Regions from separate parts of the Halomonas sp. E14 genome, predicted to be linked through region 3. Evidence: predicted binding sites of a transcription regulator. Region 3 holds the regulator's gene; each other region holds the start of a gene.
What was found. Region 3 encodes sigma-54, which starts transcription at its own class of promoters, with help from an activator protein. Its sites were predicted from a motif close to TGGCACNNNNNTTGCTNT; they were not measured.
Positions count from the first base shown of each region.

Region 1 (6,340 bases), 1.5 Mb from region 3:
GGCCGGCGTCGAGGTGATTCGCTGGCGCGAGCCCTCCTGGTACCAGCTGCCGCAGTTCAACCACCGCACCCACCGCAAGCTGCTGATCGTCGATGGCCAAATCGGCTTTACCGGGGGCGCCAACGTGACCGACAGCTGGCTGCCGGATGACGACGAGCCGGGCTACCGCGATCATCACTTTCGCATTACCGGCCCCGTGGTGGGCAACATGCAGGGCGCTTTCGCCGAGGTCTGGCTCGAGGCAAGCGGCGAGCTACTGCATGGCGAGGCGTATTTTCCCGAGCTTGAACCCCAGGGCGAGCTGCGCATGCAGATGGTCAGCAGCAAGCCCCGTGAAGGCATGCATCGCATCCGCATGATGTTCAAGTACGCCGTCGCCGCTGCCCAGGAGCGCATCACCATCTCCTCCGCTTATTTCTACCCCGATCCAAGCTTCCTCGAGGCCCTTACCGAGGCGGCAGAGCGAGGTGTCGAGGTGCGCATCCTGCTGCCTGGCGACAGCATCGACTATGGCTTCGTCAGGCAGGCCTCGATCAACCGCTGGCGACCCATGCTTGAAGCAGGTGTGGAGATCTACGAGTACCAGCCGTCGATGTATCACGCCAAGCTGATCAGCATTGACGACCGCTGGGCCAGTATCGGCTCGACCAACATCGACAACCGTTCCTTTCGCATCAACAAGGAGGGCAACGTCAACATCTACGACGAGGACTTCGCCCGCTACGTTCGCGGCCTGGTCGAAGAGGACCTGAACGACGCGATCCCCTTCACCTTGGCGCGTTGGGAAGAGCGTCCTTGGCGCAAGCGGCTGGCTGGCTGGGTGAGCATGATCGCGGGGGCGCACTATTGAGTATCGGGAGCATCTGTGTATGGGGTGTGTTGTGTGGTCGGGCCGGGCGCTTCTGTGGCAAAGGCCGGAAGGTGAAATTCGGCCGCTGCCTTGACCTCATCCATGCCGGCGCTACCTGGTGGGGAGACGCTGCCCCCAGCCAGTACGTCGAGAACCGTCTTGACCCCGCGGGAGAGCGACAGCAGGTGATAGCCTCCTTCGAGCACGAAAACCAGGCGCCCCAGACAATGGCGACGCGCTACCTGCTGCAGGATGCCGGTCATGGCGGCAAACCCTTCGAAAGAGACGTTCATGGCCAAGTCGAAGGGGTGCGGGTCGAAGCCTGCCGAGACCAGCAGCAGCTCCGGTTCGAACCAGTCGGCAGCCGGCACCAGAATCTCGTTGAAGGCCTTAAGATAGGCCTGGTCGCCAGCGCCGGCGGGCAGTGGTACGTTGACCGTGGTGCCTTCCCCTAACCCGGCGCCGGTTTCTTCCAGTCGCCCCGTGCCCGGGTAGAAGGGCGATGCCCGGTGTATGTCGAAGAACAGCACGCTGGGGTCAGCATAAAAGATGTCCTGAGTGCCGTTGCCGTGGTGGGCGTCCCAATCTACGATCATGACTCGCTGGCAGCCCCACTCGGCCTGTGCATATGTTGCGGCCACCGCGACGTTGTTGAGTAGACAGAAGCCTCGGGCCCGGGCCGGCTCGGCATGATGGCCTGGCGGGCGGACTAGGGCGAAGGCACTCTCGCAGCGGCTGTTCAGCACGGCCTCGACTGCTGTGACCGCGGTACCGGCGGCCACTTCGGCAGCCTCGATGCTGCCGGGCGATACGGCTGTGGTATCAACGTCGAGCCAAGCATTCTTGCCGCACAATTCGAAGATGTGACTGAGATAGGAGCTGGTATGGACGCGCGCCAGCTGCTCCCGTGTGGCAGCCTTGCCGCCCTCGAAGATGAGGCCGGCTACCGGTTCGATTTCTAGCAGGTGGCGAATGGCTGTCAGTCGGCCGGCATGCTCGGGGTATTTCCACGGAACGTTCAAACTGGAAAGTCGCTGACGTATTCGGCGATCCATGCGGCCGGGCAGGAAGGAGGCTTCGCCATCCGGCTGGTGGGAGAGGACGCGTTCGTCGTAGAAGGCAATGATGCTATTGGGCTCGGCCACACACAGCTCCATGCGGGGCAGCTCTCGGTAGCCTTCAGCATAGTCTCTTTGCCAACGCTTGCGGGACCGCCTGGTTGGCTGCCCTTAGGCGTGTCGGCGGATGGGTGCTACGTGGTTAGTACTGGCAAACGAGCCACCCGTCGGTGGCCCGTTTGTCTTCGCGTATTAGTGGCCAGATGAAAATTTTCGTACGGCTGTCGGTATACATGGGCAATACGCCAGCCGCCGCCCGAAGGCGGCGGTTGTCAGGGGGCAACGCAGCGCTGCCAGAGGCTAGCGCAGCGACAGCGCGCCGGCGCCGGTGTCCTCGCCCATGGCCTCGCGGTAGGCCTTGGCCTCCTCGGCCTCTGTCTCGTCGCTGAAGCGCACCAGCAGCGCGCACGAGGCCAGTACCAGCACCACCAGGCCGAGGTAGAACAGCCCCTGCTGGTAGGTGATCGCCTCGGAGCGGAAGAGGAAGGCCGCGGCCACCGCGCCGACGTTGCCGCCGGCCCCGACGATGCCGGCCACTGCGCCCAGGGCCTTCTTGTTGATGAACGGCACCACGCCGTAGGTGGCCCCTTCGGCCATCTGCACGAACAGGCTGAATACCAGCATGATGCCGATGGCGTACGACAGCACGTGCATCTGCGAGAAGGCGACCAGCGCGATGCCTTCGCAGATCAAGGCGATAAACAGCCAGCGCACCCGGCCCTTGAGGCCGCCGTTGCGGGCGAACAGGTCGGAGAAGATGCCGCCCAGGGTGCGGGCAAAGACGTTCATCAGGCCGAACAGGCCGGCAATCATGCCGGCAGTGGCCAGCGTCAGGTCGAAGTGGTCGAAGAAATAGATGGCGGCGATGTTGTTGATGGTCAGCTCGACGCCGAAGCAGATGGCATAGACCACGAACAGCGCCCACACGCGGATGTCCTTGGCGGCGGCCATGAAGCTCTTGCCGGCACCGTGCTCGCCGTTGGCCGGCGGCAGCTCGCCGCGCGCACGCAGTTCGTCGAAGTTCCCGTTGGGTGCGTCCTGGGTGAACAGCCAGTAGCCGATGCCGGTCACGAACATCACCACGCCCGGTACCACCATCGCTAGCCGCCAACCGAGGGTTTCGCTGACCCCGAGCATCAGCAGCCCGGAGAAGATCAGCGGCATCACGATCTGGGTGGTGCCGCCGCCCAGGTTGCCCCAGCCGGCGCTGGTAGCGTTGGCGGTGCCGACCACGTTGGGCGCGAACATCATGGTGGTGTGGTACTGGGTGATGACGAAGGCGGCGCCGATCGCCCCGATGGCCAGGCGCGCCAGCAGGAAGGTCTCGAAGCTGTTGGCGAAGCCGATGCTCATCACCGGCACGGAGCCGAGCAGCAGTAGGCCGGTGTAGGTCTTGCGCGGGCCGATGCGGTCGCACAGCACGCCGATGGCCATGCGCACCACCACCGTGATCAGCACCGAGGCGATGATGGTGTTGCCGATCTGGGTCTGGGTCAGCGCCAGGTCCTCGCGCACCACCGCCATCAGCGGGGCGATGCCGAACCAGCCGAAGAAGCAGATATGAAAGGCAAACCAGGAGAAGTGGAAGGCACGCATCTGCGGCGTGCTCAGGCTGAGCAGGCGAATCCTGTTGGCCTTGTTACGCAGTTCCATGGGCAGACCTCATACGGATGAGAAATGGGGTTGTCCTTCTCCGTTGAAGGTCAGGTCTGACGCACTCGTACTCCTGGGGAGCCTGGTCCACGTCTACCAGTGGTTGACCTGGATCAGGCAATTCATTTGCCAATTTAGCGATAGGCGAGGGGGGACAAGGAGTTGCGAAGGAATGTGGCGAAAGCGGGCGCCAGGCCATGCCGCGGCGGAGCACAGCCATGGTGCAGCGCCGCACGCCGGCGCCCCGCGCTGGTGCCGCCGCCGGCCCCGGTCAGTTCATGGCCAGCTGGCGGTCGGCGCGGTCGCAGCGGAGGAAGGCGGAGCCTTCGAGCCAGGCCTGGTCGGGGTAGTAGGCGAACAGGTAGTGCTCCTCCTTGAGGCTGTCGATCAGCGGGTAGGTGACTTCCTGGCGTACTGCCGGGCAGCCGTGGCTGCGCCCGAGCCGCCCGGTCTGGCGAATGAACTCCTCGCTGACGTAGTCGGCGCCGTGGATCACGATGGCGCGCTGGTAGGCCAGATCGTTGACGCCTGCCTCCAGCCCTTCCAGACGCAGCGAGTAGCCGTTGCGCCCGTAGTAGCTGTTCAGCGTGCGAAACAGGCCGAGGCTCGACTGGTAGCTCTCCGGAGTGTTGGAGAATATCGTTGCTTCGGCATCGCCCGAGCCGCGCCCGTGGGAGACCAGCTCCTCGAACAGCAGACGCTCTTCGGCAAGATCGAACACCCACAGGCGCGGCTCCACCGAAGGCCGCGAGAAGTCGATGACCGCCAGCCGTTCGGCCTGGGGGTCGGCGCAGGCCATGGCATTGGCGGCAAGGGTGAGCACCTGGGGGTCGGCGCCGGGGGCCAGCTGTGCCAGGCTGGTGGCTAGCCGTGCCTGCGGCGTAGCGTCCAGCGTGGCCTGGGCCAGGAAGGTGCCTGCCTGGGTGGCAAGCGGCACGACCAGCAGGGCCACGGGCAGGGCCGAGCGGGTTAAGAAAGAGCGGGCCAAGCGTGCACGGGTCGAGAAAGAGCGGGTCAAGCGGCAGCGGGTTTGGATTCGCATCGTCGGGCACCTGAAGCGTCATCGTGCCGCCGGCTGCGGAAAGCCGTGGGCGGCTTGGGCAAAAGGCCGCCGGGCCGCTTCCAAGCGCCCCGCGGAACCGCCACTATTATGAAGAGGACGGCCGGGAACGCCAGGCGCGGAATCAACGGAGCAGGAGGAAATGATGCGTGCAATTGCCTGGATGGGCATGCTGCTGTGGCTGCTAGGCTCGGTCGGTGCAAGTTGGGCCGAGGAGAACGCTACGCCCGATGCGTCCGTGGAGGCGCCGCTGGCGGCTGAGCTGGCGCGGCTAGTGGCGTCGGAAGACGTCTTAATGCAGGCATGGTATGCCCAGCGTGCCTATCGCCCGGCCTGGCATGATGGCGAGACGGTGGCGGCCTTCACCTCGGCTCTGCACACCCTCGACAGCGATGGACTCTCGCCCCAGGACTACCGCCCGGAAGCCCTCAAGGCGGGGCATCGCCACGCCTATGGCGAGCATGGCAGCGAGGTGCTCCAGGCCCAGTTCGATCTCGACGCCAGTCGGGTGCTGCTCACGGCCCTGACGCACCTGCAGCGCGGCAAGGTCGACCCGCATTCGCTCGGCACGGGCTGGGAGGTGCCGGTCGAGGCGCCCGACCTGGATCTGGCGCTGATTGCGCGCGCGCTGGATGCCCAGCGCTTCGAGCAGGTGCTGGCCGCGGCCCGCCCACCTTATGCCCCCTACGAGCGGCTGCGCTCGGGGCTTGCCCGCTATCGCAACATCGAACGGCTGGGAGGCTGGCCACAGCTGCCGGAGCGCGAGCGCGCCCTGCGTCCGGGTGACATCGACGACGACGTGGCGCTGCTGCGCGAGCGCCTGGCCGTGGTAGGCGAGCTGGAGGTGATGGCCGCCGATACCACCGCCTTTCCCGGCGCCGAGCTCGAGGCACCCGACCCGCGCCGCTACGATGCCCGGCTCGAAGCGGCGGTGAAGCGCTTTCAGCGGCGCCACCTGCTGGAGCCGGATGGGATCGTCGGGCGCCAGACCCGGGCCGCGCTCAACGTGCCGGTGGCGCGGCGCATCGATGAGATCCGCCTCAATATGGAGCGCGCCCGCTGGCTGCTGCACGGCCTGCCGGAGGCCTACGTGCTGGTGGATATCGCCGGCTACCGGCTGAGCTATTTTCGCCCCAACGGCGAGGTGTGGCGCTCGCGCATCGTGGTCGGCACGCCCTATCGCCACACGCCCTCGCTGCGCTCGGAGATCACCCACATGACGGTGAATCCGACCTGGACGATACCGCCGACCATTCGCCGCGAAGACGTGCTGCCGCGGGTGCGCGAGGACCTCGGCTACCTGATCAGGGAAAATATCCGCGTGCTGAGTCCTGCCGGCGAACCGCTGGACCCGCGCGAGATCGACTGGGCCAACCCCGGTAACGTTGTGCTGCGCCAGGGGGCCGGGCCGCAAAATGCGCTTGGCCAGCTGGTGGTGCGCTTCCCCAACGACCACCTGGTCTACCTGCACGATACGCCGGCCCAGGGCCTGTTCGCACGGGAGCAGCGAGCGTTCAGCTCCGGCTGCATCCGGGTCGAGAACATCCAGCAATTCGGTCAGCTGCTCTCCGACGATACCGGTAGCGGCCATGAGGTGCGGCGGCTGATCGAGGCCGGCAGAACCGGCAACGTACCGCTGGCACAGCGGATGCCGGTCAT
Region 1 covers NZ_CP199423.1:910,705-917,044, forward strand. The annotation lists gene ACT7B3_RS04185 (phospholipase D-like domain-containing protein) at 1-850, shown strand, start outside; gene ACT7B3_RS04190 (histone deacetylase family protein) at 844-2,007, opposite strand; gene ACT7B3_RS04195 (NarK family nitrate/nitrite MFS transporter) at 2,269-3,621, opposite strand; gene ACT7B3_RS04200 (murein L,D-transpeptidase catalytic domain family protein) at 3,893-4,663, opposite strand; gene ACT7B3_RS04205 (L,D-transpeptidase family protein) at 4,827-6,340, shown strand, end outside.
Region 1: ACT7B3_RS04195 (NarK family nitrate/nitrite MFS transporter) is a predicted target of sigma-54. The motif match lies at 3,802-3,819, and genes of this name have one in related genera.

Region 2 (6,340 bases), 1.6 Mb from region 3:
CCGCTGCCCGCGCCCACCAGGTAGACACGCCCGGCGCGGCAGTCGCCGTCCAGGGTCAGGGTGGGCGCCGGGGTGCCGCGCGTGCCGCCGAACGGCGAGCGTACGAGATGGCCTAGGCTGTGCAGCCGCGACAGGGCCGCATGGCCCAGCGTTCCGGGCAGCTGTGCCTTGAGCCAGGCCTCAGGCGACAGCAGGGTCTTCAGTTGGCTCAGTGCGCGCATGGGCCTTCTCCTCCTCGATAAGCGATTTCAGCTCGGGAATACAGCTACCGCACTGGGTGCCACAGGCCAGCCGGGCGCCCAGCGCCTCGACGCTGTCGTCGCCGTCACGGATGGCTCCCAGAATAGCGCGTTGGCCCACCTGGTGGCAGCTGCATACCACCGGGCCCTGATTGGCGGCGCCGTCGTCGCAGCCGGCCAGCAGGCGACGGCGCTGCGTCGACGCCAGGGCCTGCCCCGCTGCCGCCTCGGCGAAGCGGGCCACCAGCCAGGCCAGGTTGGGCAGCTCCACCGGCGCCCCCGACATGAACCACCAGCGCAGGCGCCCGTGCTCATCGACCCCCGCCGCGCGCAGGCGCCCACTGGCCGGGTCGGTGCACCACAGGGTGGGCGCCACCGGCAGGGTCGCCTCGAGCCAGGCAAGCCAGTCACGCTGGGGCAGGTCCTTATCCTCACTGCTGACGCTACCAACCGCGCCGCGGGCGCTCTCAACCCCGCCGCGGGCGCTCTGGCCATCACCGGCAAGCTGCCAGCGCTGGGCGGCACCCAGCGGTATGCGTGCCCAGTAGCGGCTGGCATCGCACCAGTTCGATTCCGCCACGCCCAGGTCGTCGGCCACCAGCAGGGTGGCCTCCCACGCCACCGCCAGCGGCGCCAGCGCCACCGCCCCGTGCTTGGATTCCGGCTGGCCGGAAACGGGATCGACATGCGCCTCGATCAGCGCCCCGGAGAGGGCCGAGCCGCTGAAGTGGCCGCTCCAGTGCATCGGCACGAACACTTCCCCGCGGCGCTGCCCCCGCGACAGCCGAACCCGGCCAACATAGGTGCCACCCACCCCTTCCAGGCGCGCCAGGCCCTGTTCCTCCACCCCCAGCGCGGCGGCATCCTCCGGGGCGATCTCGATGAACGGCTCGGCGCGGTGGTTCATCAGCCGCGGCGCTCGGGCGGTACGGGTCATGGTGTGCCACTGGTCGCGCACGCGCCCGGTGTTGAGCCGCAGCGGGCGCGCCGCGTCCAGCGCCTGGGCCGGCGGGCGCGGGCGCACCGGCACCATCCGCGCCAGGCCGTCGGGCGTGGCGAAGCGGCCGTCGGTGAACAGCCGCGCGGTGCCGTGGGGGGCGTCGGCGTTGACCGGCCACTGGATCGGCGCCAGCGCATCGTAGGCCGCTCGGTCGAGCCCGGCCAGGCCCGAAATGTCGAACAGCCGGCGGCTATCGCCCGGGCCCTTGCCATTCTCGAAGCCCGAGAGCCGGGCGTGCTCGTCGAAGATCTCGCACGGATGGGTGTAGGCGAAGGCCTCGCCGAAGCCCAGCCGCCTGGCCACCTCGCACAGCGCCCACCAGTCGTGCCGGGCCTCGCCAGGTGGCGACAGGATGCCGCGCTGGCGTGAGATGCGTCGCTCGGAGTTGGTCACGGTGCCGTCCTTCTCCGACCAGCTCGAAGCCGGCAGCACGATGTCGGCATAGGCCAGCAGATCGGCATTGGCCATGCACTCGGAGACGATCACCAGCGGGCATTTCGCCAGCGCCGCACGCACGCGGTCGGTGCGCGGCAGGCTCACTGCCGGGTTGGTGGCCATGATCCACAGCGCCTGCACCTCGCCGCGCTCGATCGCCTCGAACAGTGCCACCGCCTTGTGGCCGGGCCCTTCCGGCAGGCATGGCACCAGCCGCTCGGTGGCCCAGAAGCGTGTGACGCGATCCCGTGCGCCGGGGGTGTCATAGTCCATGTGGGCGGCCAGCTGGTTGGCCAGCCCGCCCACCTCGCGCCCGCCCATGGCGTTGGGCTGGCCGGTGATCGAGAACGGTCCCGCCCCCGGCAGGCCGATCTTGCCGCCGGCCAGGTGGCAGTTGATGATGGCGTTGCCCTTGTCAGTGCCGCTGCTCGACTGATTCACCCCCTGGGAAAACAGCGTGACCACATGCAGGTGGCTGGCGAACCAGTAGAAGAAGGTTTCCAGACGCTCGGGGTCGAGATCGCAGTCGGCGGCGATGGCCTCCACGTCGGCCTCCTGCTCCCGCGCCGCGGCCAGCGCCTCGTCGAAGCCCTGGGTATGCGCCTCCAGATAGATGCGGTCGAGCTTGTTGCGCGCAGCCATCCATGCCAGCAGCCCGGTGAACAGACGGGCGTCGCTGCCCGGCTTGAGCCCCAGGTAGAGGTCGGCGAGCTCGCAGGTATCGGTCACCCGCGGGTCGATCACCACCACCCGCAGCAGCGGGTTGCGCTGCTTGGCCACCTTGAGACGCTGATAGAGCACCGGATGGTTCCAGGCCAGGTTGGAGCCTACCAGCACCACCAGCTCGGCCTCCTCGAGGTCCTCGTAGCTGCACGGCACGGCGTCGGCGCCGAAGGCACGCTTGTGGGCCGCCACCGCCGAGGCCATGCACAGGCGCGAATTGGTATCCAGGTGCGGCGTGCCGAGAAAGCCCTTGAACAGCTTGTTGGCGACGTAATAGTCCTCGGTGAGCAGCTGCCCGGAGAGGTAGGCGGCAATGGCATTGGGGCCGTGGGCGGCACGCGCCTCTTTCAAGCGGCCGGCCACCGCATCCAGCGCGGTGTCCCAATCGCTCTCCACGCCGTCGACGATGGGCCGGGTCAGACGACCGCCATGACCCAGCGTCTCGTGCAGGGCCGAGCCTTTCACGCACAGGCGGCCGAAGTTGGCCGGATGCTGCGGATCGCCCTGCACGTCGACGATTTCGCCGTTCTCGACGCTGGCCACCACGCCACAGCCAACGCCGCAGTAGGGGCAAGTGGTTCGGGCCTCGCGCATGTCGCTCTCCTGTCATTGCTGTCGAAACGACGACGCCCGCCACTGCCGCCCCCAAAGGGCGGCGGTGGCGGGCGTCGTTGCCATGGGAAGCGCGGCTCTGCGCTCACCTGTGTCAGGATTAAACCTGACGTATGCCATGCTTTAAGCAGAAAACGTGCCATCGAGCGGCTTCAACCGAGTGTTTCAGTCAGATATGGCCCCTCGCCCGGCGGCACACCGCAGCCCGCGGCGTGATGCGAGGGGGTCATGGCGCACCATCGGTCGGCAGCGGCGGCCGCCGATGCACCCGCATGGTGCATCCGTGTCGGGGATTCCACCGTGCTGCCTTCACCCGGCGCTCTACCGTCCTCATCGAGTCCTCACCCTCACCTATCCCCTTACATCCTCAAGATCCCGGCCAGTTTCCTGACCATCGGCAGCTCCTGTCGCGACTTCTGGTCATACGTCGGCCAGCAGCGCGCAGGCAAACACCTGTCGTATGCCATGCCAGGCCGAAAAGGTCGCAGCTGGAATATTTCTTGCTAGGGTTGGGCTATGCAGCGCCTAGCCCCTCAGCCCGACACGAGCGACTCTCTATGCCTTCTCCCTTGAACATTCTGCTGGTCGACGACGAGATGGTGCGGGCCGCCATGGTCGAGGAGGCGTTGATGGCCGAAGGACACCAGGTCATCTGCCGGCTCGCCAGCCCCGCCAACCTCAACGAGATGGTCGAGCGATACCAGCCCGACGTGGTGATCATCGACATGGAGAGCCCCGACCGCGACACCCTGGAGAGCATGGCCCTGCTCAACCGCGAGAACCCGCGGCCGGTGGTGTTCTTCGCCGACCAGCACGACTCCGACATGCTCAAGGCCGCGCTCAAGGCCGGGGTCAGCGCCTACGTGGTCGACGGCCTGGTGCCGGAACGCGTGGAAGCCATCGTCGAGGTGGCCATTGCCCGCTTCGACGCCTTCCACAGCATGCGCCAGGAACTCGACAAGGCGCGCAGCCAGCTGGCCGAGCGCAAGCGCATCGAGCGCGCCAAGGGCCTGTTGATGAAGCACCAAGACTGCGACGAAGAGCAGGCCTACCGCATGCTGCGCAAGCTCGCCATGGACCGCGGCCAGCGCATCGCCGACGTTGCCGACAGCGTCGTCGACGTGCTTGGCCGCCTGAATACGTCATCGCCCCAGGGGCGATCCGCCGACAAACGGGAACCCCGCTCATGAGCCCGACGCACCCTTACGCCGCCACCCCGGAACGCACCTGCCTAACGCTTGGCTTCGTGCCCCTGCTCGATGCCGCCCTGCTGGTGGTGGCCCGCGAACGCGGCTGCTTCGCCGACCAGGGGCTGGAGGTAAACCTCTCGCGCGAGAACGCCTGGAGCACCCTGCGCGACAAGGTCGCCGCCGGCCTGCTCGACGGCGCCCAGATGCTTGCCCCCATGCCGCTGGCCATGAGCCTGGGGCTTGGCCGAGCGCCCTGTGACACCCTGGCCCCGTTGCTGCTCAGCCGCAACGGCAACACACTGACGCTCTCCACCCGGCTGAGCGAGGCGTGCGGCGCCGAGCTGGCCGACGACCCCGCCACCAGCGCCATGGCGCTGGGCGACTGGCTGCGCCGCCAAGGCAGCGCCCCCCGCCCGCGCCTGGCCATGGTCTACCCCTACGCCTGCCAGCACTATCAGCTGCGCGACTGGCTCGACCTGGGCGACATCACCCCCGAACGCGACGTGGAACTGGTGGCCATGCCGCCGCCACGCATGGTGGAAGCGCTGCGCATCGGCCAGATTGACGGCTTCTGCGCCGGGGAACCCTGGGGCACCCTGGCGCGCCACTGCGGCGTGGGCCGGCTGGCGGCCACCGGCGCCCAGCTGTGGCCCGACCACCCCGAGAAGGTGCTCGGCGTGACGCGCTCGTGGGCCGAACGCTACCCGGCCACCCTGGCCGCCCTGCTGCGCGCCCTGGCGGCGGCCAGTGTGTGGCTGGCCGACTCACCGGAGCATCGCCGCCAGGCCCTGGCCTGGCTGGCGCTGCCGCCCTACCTCGACCGCTCGGTGCGCCACCTGGAAACGCTCGACCTCGATACCGCACCGATTCACCAACGCTTCTACGGTGCCGGCATGCTGCGCCCCACGCCGCAGGATGCCCAGCACTTCGCCAGTCCCATGGCGCGCCAGCTGGAAGCTGCCGGTGACACCTTCGATCCCGCCAGCGTCGCGGCATGCTACAGCCCTGTGCATTTCGATGCTGCCATGCACCACTGATGTGCAGCCCCGGCCGGAGGCGGCACTCCGGCCCACCCCAACCATACTAGTAAACCAATGAAAAAAAAGAATTAACCTTCTTTTTAAGGCACCCTGGCCAGGTTCTTGAAACCATCTGGGCATAACGCGATCAACGGCGATCGCTCGCATGACTGGACAACGACGTCTCTGCGCCCCCGGCTCGATCCTCGCATCGACAGGGCAAGCGCCGAGGCGTCGTTGCGTTTTGTCTCCGTCATCACGACGCGCAGCGAAAGGAGGTGTTCGCATGCCCCAGCGACATCCCGAGAGTTCCGCCATTGAGCACCTGGTCATCGTCGGCAACGGCATGGCCGGCCACCGCCTGGTGGAAGCGCTCCTGGCCCGGCCCGAGCGGCCCGCCACGATCACCGTGATCGGTGCCGAATCCGCGCCGGCCTACAACCGCATCCTGCTCTCGCCGCTGCTGGCCGGCGAAATGGACAAGCGCGACCTTACCCTGCGCGGCGCCGAGTGGTACGCCGAACACGGCATCGAGCTGATCCTCGGCGAACGGGTGGAGCAGATCGACCGCTGCGCCCAACGGCTGACCACCGGCGCCGGACGCGAGCTCGCCTATGACCGCCTGGTGCTGGCCACCGGCTCAAACCCGGCCCGCCCGCCGGTGCCGGGGCTGGAGCTACCCGGTGTGCACGTGTTCCGCGACCTGCACGACGCCGACGCCCTGGCGCGCGCCGCCCAGCGTGGCGGAAGCGCCGTAGTGATAGGCGGCGGTCTGCTTGGCCTGGAGGCGGCGGAAGGGCTGCGCAAGCGCGGCATGCAGGTGAGCCTGCTGCAGCGCGACGACCGCCTGATGAACCGCCAGCTCGACCTCACCGCCGCCCGGCTGCTGGAAAGCGAGCTGCGCGGGCGCGGGCTCGACATTCACACCGACGCCCAGCTCGAGCGCCTGGAAGCCAATGCCGAAGGCCAGGTATGCGCTGCCCTGCTCGCCGACGGCACCCGTCTGGCCGCGGACTGCGTGGTGGTGGCCATCGGCATCGTGCCCAACGCCACGCTGGGGCGCGACGCCGGCCTCGACACCCAACGCGGGGTGATCGTCGACGAGTGGCTCACCACCAGCGA
Region 2 covers NZ_CP199423.1:900,767-907,106, reverse strand. The annotation lists gene cobA (uroporphyrinogen-III C-methyltransferase) at 1-221, opposite strand, end outside; gene ACT7B3_RS04160 (nitrate reductase) at 181-2,991, opposite strand; gene ACT7B3_RS04155 (ANTAR domain-containing response regulator) at 3,567-4,199, shown strand; gene ACT7B3_RS04150 (CmpA/NrtA family ABC transporter substrate-binding protein) at 4,196-5,236, shown strand; gene ACT7B3_RS04145 (NAD(P)/FAD-dependent oxidoreductase) at 5,505-6,340, shown strand, end outside.
Region 2: ACT7B3_RS04160 (nitrate reductase) is a predicted target of sigma-54. The motif match lies at 3,134-3,151, and genes of this name have one in related genera.

Region 3 (6,340 bases):
GCATGTCCTCCGAGAGGGGGAAGCGCGCGCGTTCGGCGGGCGTCATGGCAATGATCTGCTCGCCCAGCGCCTGCAGCGCATGCATCTCGCGCTTGAGCTGGGACTTGCTGGGCCGTTCGTCGGCGGAGGAAGGGAGATCCTGGGTCATGCGGTTGTCCGTCAATGAGCGCAGCCGCAGGTGGCGAGGCTCAGGTGAATTTCCGCCACAGTATACACATCGCTTCCGTGCGGCACATGACACCGGTTCTTCGGTTCGCACCGGAACACAAGGGAGAATGACATGACAAAGGCTTTCGATGCTAAGGCGCAGCAGGCGTTGCTGGAGGCCCGGGCCGAACAGGCGCTGGCGCTGGCGCGCCGGCTGGGGGCCGATGCCTGTGAGTTCGGTGGCAGCGTCGACCAGGGGGTCGGTGTCAGCGTACGCGAGGGCGAGGTCGAAAGCGTCGAGCTATCGCGCGACCAAGGCATCGCGGTGACGGTCTACCTGGGCGGCCACAAGGGCAGCGCCTCCTCGACTGACGCCAGCGAGCGTTCGATCCAGGAAGTGGTGGAAAAGGCGCTGGCCATCGCTCGCTACACCGGAAAGGACCCGGCGGCCGGGCTTGCCGACCGCGAACTGATGGCGAGCCACCTGCCCGATCTCGACGTACATCACCCCTGGCCGCTGTCCACCGAGGAAGCGATCGAGCTGGCGCTGGCCTGCGAGGCGGCAGGGCGCGGAGAGCCTGGCATCCGCCAGTCCGAGGGGGCCTCGCTCTCAAGCGGTGAAGGCGTGCGCATCTATGCCAACAGTCATGGCTTTCTCGGCACCCAGGCCGGCAGTCGGCATTCGCTGTCGTGCATGCTGATCGCGGAAGACGCCCAGGGCATGCAGCGCGACTATGAGTACAGCAGTGCGCGCAGCCCCCAGGCGCTGCTGGATCCCGAAGTGATCGGCCGGCGGGCGGCCGAACGCACGCTCAAGCGCCTGGGCGCACGCCGACCTGCAACGGGGCGCTTCCCGGTGCTGTTCGACGCCACCGTGGCCGACGGCCTGATCGGTCACCTGATGAATGCCATTGCCGGCGGCGCGCTGTTTCGGCAGTCCTCGTTCCTGTGCGACCGGCTGGGCGATGCCCTGTTTCCCGAGTGGTTCACCCTTGGGGAGCGGCCGCTGGAGATCGGTGCCATGGCCAGCTCCCCGTTCGACAACGATGGCGTGCAGACCCGCGACAATGTCTTCATCGAGAACGGCCGGCTGGCTAGCTACATGCTGTCGGCCTATAGCGCCAGGCGGCTGAACATGCAGACCACCGGCAATGCCGGGGGCGCCCGCAACCTGCGCATCAGCGCGCCGCTGACGCCGCGCGAAGCGCTGCTGTCACGCATGGGGCGCGGCCTGCTGGTCACCGAGCTGATGGGGCAGGGCGTCAATGGCGTGACCGGCGACTACTCCCGCGGCGCGGCCGGGTTCTGGGTGGAAAACGGCGAGATCCAATACCCGGTGGAGGAGTTCACCATCGCCGGCAACCTGGAGGCGATGTTCAAGGGGCTGGAGGCGGTGGGCAGCGATACGGATACCCGTGGCAGCGTGCATACCGGCAGTTGGCTGATCGACGAGCTGACCGTGGCCGGCAGCTAGCCCTCTTCCTCGAAGCGTGCGTCGAACAGCGCTTCGATGGCCGCCAGGGCCGCCGCTTCATCCGGCCCTTCGGCGCTGACCTCAAGCTCGGTGCCGCAGGGGGCGCCCAACATCAGCAGCGCCATGATGTTGCGCGCATCGGCCTGCTGGGCGTTGCGGCTGACGATGATCCTCGCGTCGAAGCGCTGGCAGCACTGCACTAGCTTGGTTGCGGCGCGGGCATGCAGGCCGCGCTTGTTGGTCAGGGTGAGCTTGCGGCTGGACACGCTCATGATTCCTTACTGGTAGGTGGCGCCTGGGGCGACTCCGCTTCGTGACCGATGGGGGTATGGATGCCCAGCTCGCGGTGGCGCAGCCGCACGTCGGGCTGCTGCTGGGCGAGATGATGGGCCAGGCGTTCCGCCAGGTAGACGGAGCGATGCTGGCCACCGGTACAGCCGATGGCGACGGTCAGGTAGCTGCGGTGGGAGTCGCGGTAGGCCGGCAGCCAGCGTTCCACCCAGTTCAAGATGTCGCTGTGCATCGCCTCGACCAGTGGGTACTGCTCGAGAAATTCAATAATGCTGGCGTCGCGCCCGGTCGCCGAGCGCAGCCGCGGGTCCCAGTAGGGGTTGGGCAGGCAGCGCGCATCGAACACGATATCTGCGTCAAGCGGCACGCCGCCCTTGAAGCCAAACGATTCCACCGTCAGGGTCAGCTGGTCGGCGCGGTGGCTGGCTACCTGGTCGGCAATGCGGCCGCGCAGGTCATGTACGGAAAGCCGTGAGGTGTCGATGACCAGGTCGGCGAGGTTGCGAATGCCGCTGAGCGTGGCGTGCTCCGTCTCGATCGCTTCCTTCAGCGTCATGTTGCTGCCGCGGGTCAGGGGGTGGCGACGCCGCGTGGCCGAGTAGCGTTCGATCAGGATGCGTGCGTCGGTGGTGAGATAGATCACCTGGCAGTCCACGCCGCGCTCGCGCAGCTCCTCAAGCAGACGCGGGAAGCGTTCCAGTGCATGGGGGAGATTGCGCGCATCGACGCTGACGGCAATGGCAGAGTGGCCGGCGGGGCTGTCGCGTAGTTCGTCGACCAGAGAGCCCAGCAGCATGGCGGGGAGGTTGTCGATGGCGTAGTAGCCGATATCCTCGAGCGCCTGCAGTGCGATCGATTTGCCGGAACCGGAACGGCCACTGATGATCACGAGCTGCATGGCGGATCTCCTGAGCGAATGGCGGGCCGTGCGGGCGGCGTCAGGGTGACGCTTGTCGTCGTATGGCCTCGATGAGTCGTTCGTGGAGTTCGCGCTGGCTTTCGCACTTGCGCAGTCTCGCACGGGTCTCGGCGTCGTTCATGGTGCCGGCTACCTGGCTGAGCAGCGCCAGGTGGGTGTCATCGGCCTCCTCGGGCACCAGCAGCACGAAGACCAGATCCACCGGTTCGCCGTCGATGGCGTCGAAGTCGATCGGCTCGGCCAGCTTCAGAAAGGCCGCTACCGGGCTGTGGCAGTGCGGGCTTCTTGCGTGAGGAATGGCAACCCCGTTGCCGATGCCGGTGCTGCCAAGGCGTTCACGCCCCACCAGCCGGGCAAACACTTCCTGGCTGTCGAGGCTCGGGGTATTCTGCGCGATGAACGTGCTGAAGAACTCCAGCACACGTTTCTTGCTGCCCCCGGGCACGCCGAACAGGGCGCGCTCCGGGGGCAGAATGGTTTCTAGTGACATGGCGTCTCAGCGAATGCCGGCGCCTTGGGCGCGGGCTTGGGCCTTTTCCTTGTGCTTGACCATCTGGCGGTCGAGCTTGTCGGTGAGGGCGTCGATGGCGGCGTACATGTCGGGATCGGAGGCTTCCGCATGCAGATCGGCGCCGGCTGCGTGCAGGGTGCAGGCGGCCAGCATACGTTCCTTCTCTACCGACAGGGTGACGTGGACGTTGGTGATGTTGTCGTAATGACGCTGAACGCGGTTCAGCTTCTCGCTTACGTAGTCACGCAGGGCATCGGTCAGCTCTACATGGTGGCCGGTGATATTGACTTGCATGACAGGCTCCTTCGTCCGTCGAGTGGTGGCTCGATTGTAACCCTTTTTAGGGCCTAGCAAACCCCCTCGCTACCCGCATTTGTCCGGGATCAAACCCGCCTCTCAAGCCTAGCGGAAACGCTTGCGTTCGCTCGACGAGGGGATACCCATGGCCTCACGATATTTGGCGACGGTACGTCTGGCGACCCGGATGCCTTCTTCTTCGAGCAGCTCGACCAGGCGGCTGTCGGAAAGCGGCTTGCGTGGAGGTTCATCCTGCACCATCTTGCGAATCCGTGCACGTATCGCGGTGCTGGAGTGCGCATCGCCCTCGCCGCCGCCCACGTGGCTCGAGAAGAAGTACTTCAGTTCGAACACCCCGCGCGGCGTATGGATGTACTTCTGTGTGGTCACGCGTGAAATGGTCGATTCGTGCATCTCAACGGCCTGGGCGATGTCGGCCAGGATAAGCGGGCGCATGGCTTCCTCGCCCTGCTCGAGAAAGTCGATCTGGCGCGCCATGATCTCGCTGCCGACCCGCAGCAGGGTGTCGTTGCGGCTGGCAAGACTCTTCATCAGCCAGCGCGCCTCTTGCAGGTGATCCTTGAGAAACTGATTATCGGCGCTCTTGTCGGCGCGCTTCACCAGCGACATGTAGTCGGGCTGGATGCGCAGCCGAGGGAGCGCTTCGGCATTGAGCTCGACGCGCCAGCCGTGGACGTCATGGATGGCCAGCAGGTCGGGCGTGACGTAGTTGCCGCTGACCTCGACGTAGGCACTGGCAGGGCGCGGGTCGAGCGAGCGAATCAGCCCGATGACAGCCTCCAGCGCTTCGTCGTCGAGCCCCAGGCGGCGCTTGAGCAAGCGGCGGTCGTCGGCGGCCAGGGCTTCGAGGAACTGGCGCACCAGCCGGCGCGCCTGGGGCAGCAGCGAAGTGGTGTCGGGCAGCGTGGCCAGCTGCAGCAGCAGGCATTCGCGCAGGTCGCGGGCGAAAACGCCGGTCGGCTCGAATTGCTGCAGACGCAGCAGGACCTGCTCCACTTCTCGGGTGGTCAGTCCGTCGAGTCCCTGCTGGCGAAGCCCGTCGCGCACATCATCAAGCGACTGGGTGAGGTAGCCGGTACCGTCGACGGCATCGATCAGGCTTTCGGCGATCAGCCGCTGGCGTTCGCTGAGGTCGGTCATGGCCAGCTGCCAGGTCAGGTGGCCGGCCAGGCTCTGAGCGCTGGCCTGGCGCTCGAAGTCAGGGCCTTCGCCGCTGCCAGCGCTGCCGTGATCGGGATAGGTGTCCGTCCACTCGCTGTCGGTGGTCAGCTCTAAGGGAATGTCGTCGTTCCAGTCGTCCGGGGGGGCGTCGTCGACCCGCGTCTCGCCGTACTGCTCGTCCAGTTCGAGCATCGGGTTGGCCTCGAGGGCCTGCTGGATTTCCTGGCGCAAATCAAGCGTGGAGAGCTGGAGCAGGGCGATGGCCTGCTGCAGCTGTGGCGTCATGGTCAGCTGGGTGCCGACTCGCAGTTGCAAAGAGGCTTTCATGGCCATGAGAGAAAGTGCTCATCTGCCGAAAAAAACCACCCTATTCCGCTTGAGCGTTGGTTGCAAGATGTGTTGCTGCAATATGCATGCCATGCGCAAATTTCATGCCCCAACACTTGACAGTCTGCAGCATCAGTGTGTTGTGAGGAACAAGGGGGCGTCAGAGGCGGAAATCTTCGCCGAGGTAAACTTCCCGCACGCGTCGATTGGCCAGGATGGTGTCGGCATCGCCTTCGGCGATGATCTGGCCGTCGCCGACGATATAGGCGGTATCGCAGATATCCAGCGTCTCGCGCACGTTGTGGTCGGTGATCAGCACACCGATGTTGCGTGCCTTGAGCTGGCGAATGATGCCCTTGATCTCGCCGACGGAAATGGGGTCGACGCCGGCGAAGGGTTCGTCAAGCAGGATGAAGGCGGGCTCGGTCGCCAGGGCGCGGGCGATCTCGACCCGCCGCCGTTCGCCGCCAGACAGGCTCATGCCCAGGTTGTCGCGAATGTGGGTGATATGGAAATCTTCCAGCAACTGCTCCAGCCGTGCGTGGCGGCCACGCTTGTCGAGGTCACGGCGCGTCTCGAGGATCGCCAGGATATTGTCCGCCACCGACAGCTTGCGAAAGATCGAGGCCTCCTGCGGCAGGTAGCCGATGCCGGCTCGTGCGCGCTCATGCATGGCGCTGCTGGAGAGATCCAGCTCGTCGATGCAGACGTTGCCGGCATCGGCCTTGACCAGCCCGACGATCATGTAGAACGAGGTGGTCTTGCCGGCGCCGTTGGGCCCGAGCAGCCCGACGATGCTGCCCTGGGCGATGGACAGGCTGATGTCGTGCACCACGCGGCGGCGCTTGTAGCTCTTGGCCAGGTGCCTGGCGTACAGCGTCTTCGTCGTCATCTCAGCGCTCCGGCTGCAGGGTCATGCGAATGCGCTGACGCCCTTCGACGCCTTCTCCCTCGGCGCGGGCCTGGACCACGCGGCGGTCGAGGAAGTACTCCAGGTAGCCGCCATCGAAGGTATCGCCGCCCTGTTGCAGTTCGGCGCGGTCGATCAGCTCCACGCGGCGTTCGGCCACGTGATAGATGATGGTACGGCCCCAGCCGCGGGCCAGCGGCTCGTCCGGAGCGGGCTGCTGCTGGATGTAGGCGCGTTCGCCGGTGGCGATGGCGCGGGTCAGCTCGCCCTGGGCATTGCGGC
Region 3 covers NZ_CP199423.1:2,454,164-2,460,503, reverse strand. The annotation lists gene yjgA (ribosome biogenesis factor YjgA) at 1-148, opposite strand, end outside; gene pmbA (metalloprotease PmbA) at 281-1,621, shown strand; gene ACT7B3_RS11500 (HPr family phosphocarrier protein) at 1,618-1,887, opposite strand; gene rapZ (RNase adapter RapZ) at 1,890-2,810, opposite strand; gene ptsN (PTS IIA-like nitrogen regulatory protein PtsN) at 2,851-3,321, opposite strand; gene hpf (ribosome hibernation-promoting factor, HPF/YfiA family) at 3,328-3,636, opposite strand; gene ACT7B3_RS11480 (RNA polymerase factor sigma-54) at 3,745-5,154, opposite strand; gene lptB (LPS export ABC transporter ATP-binding protein) at 5,309-6,040, opposite strand; gene lptA (lipopolysaccharide transport periplasmic protein LptA) at 6,042-6,340, opposite strand, start outside.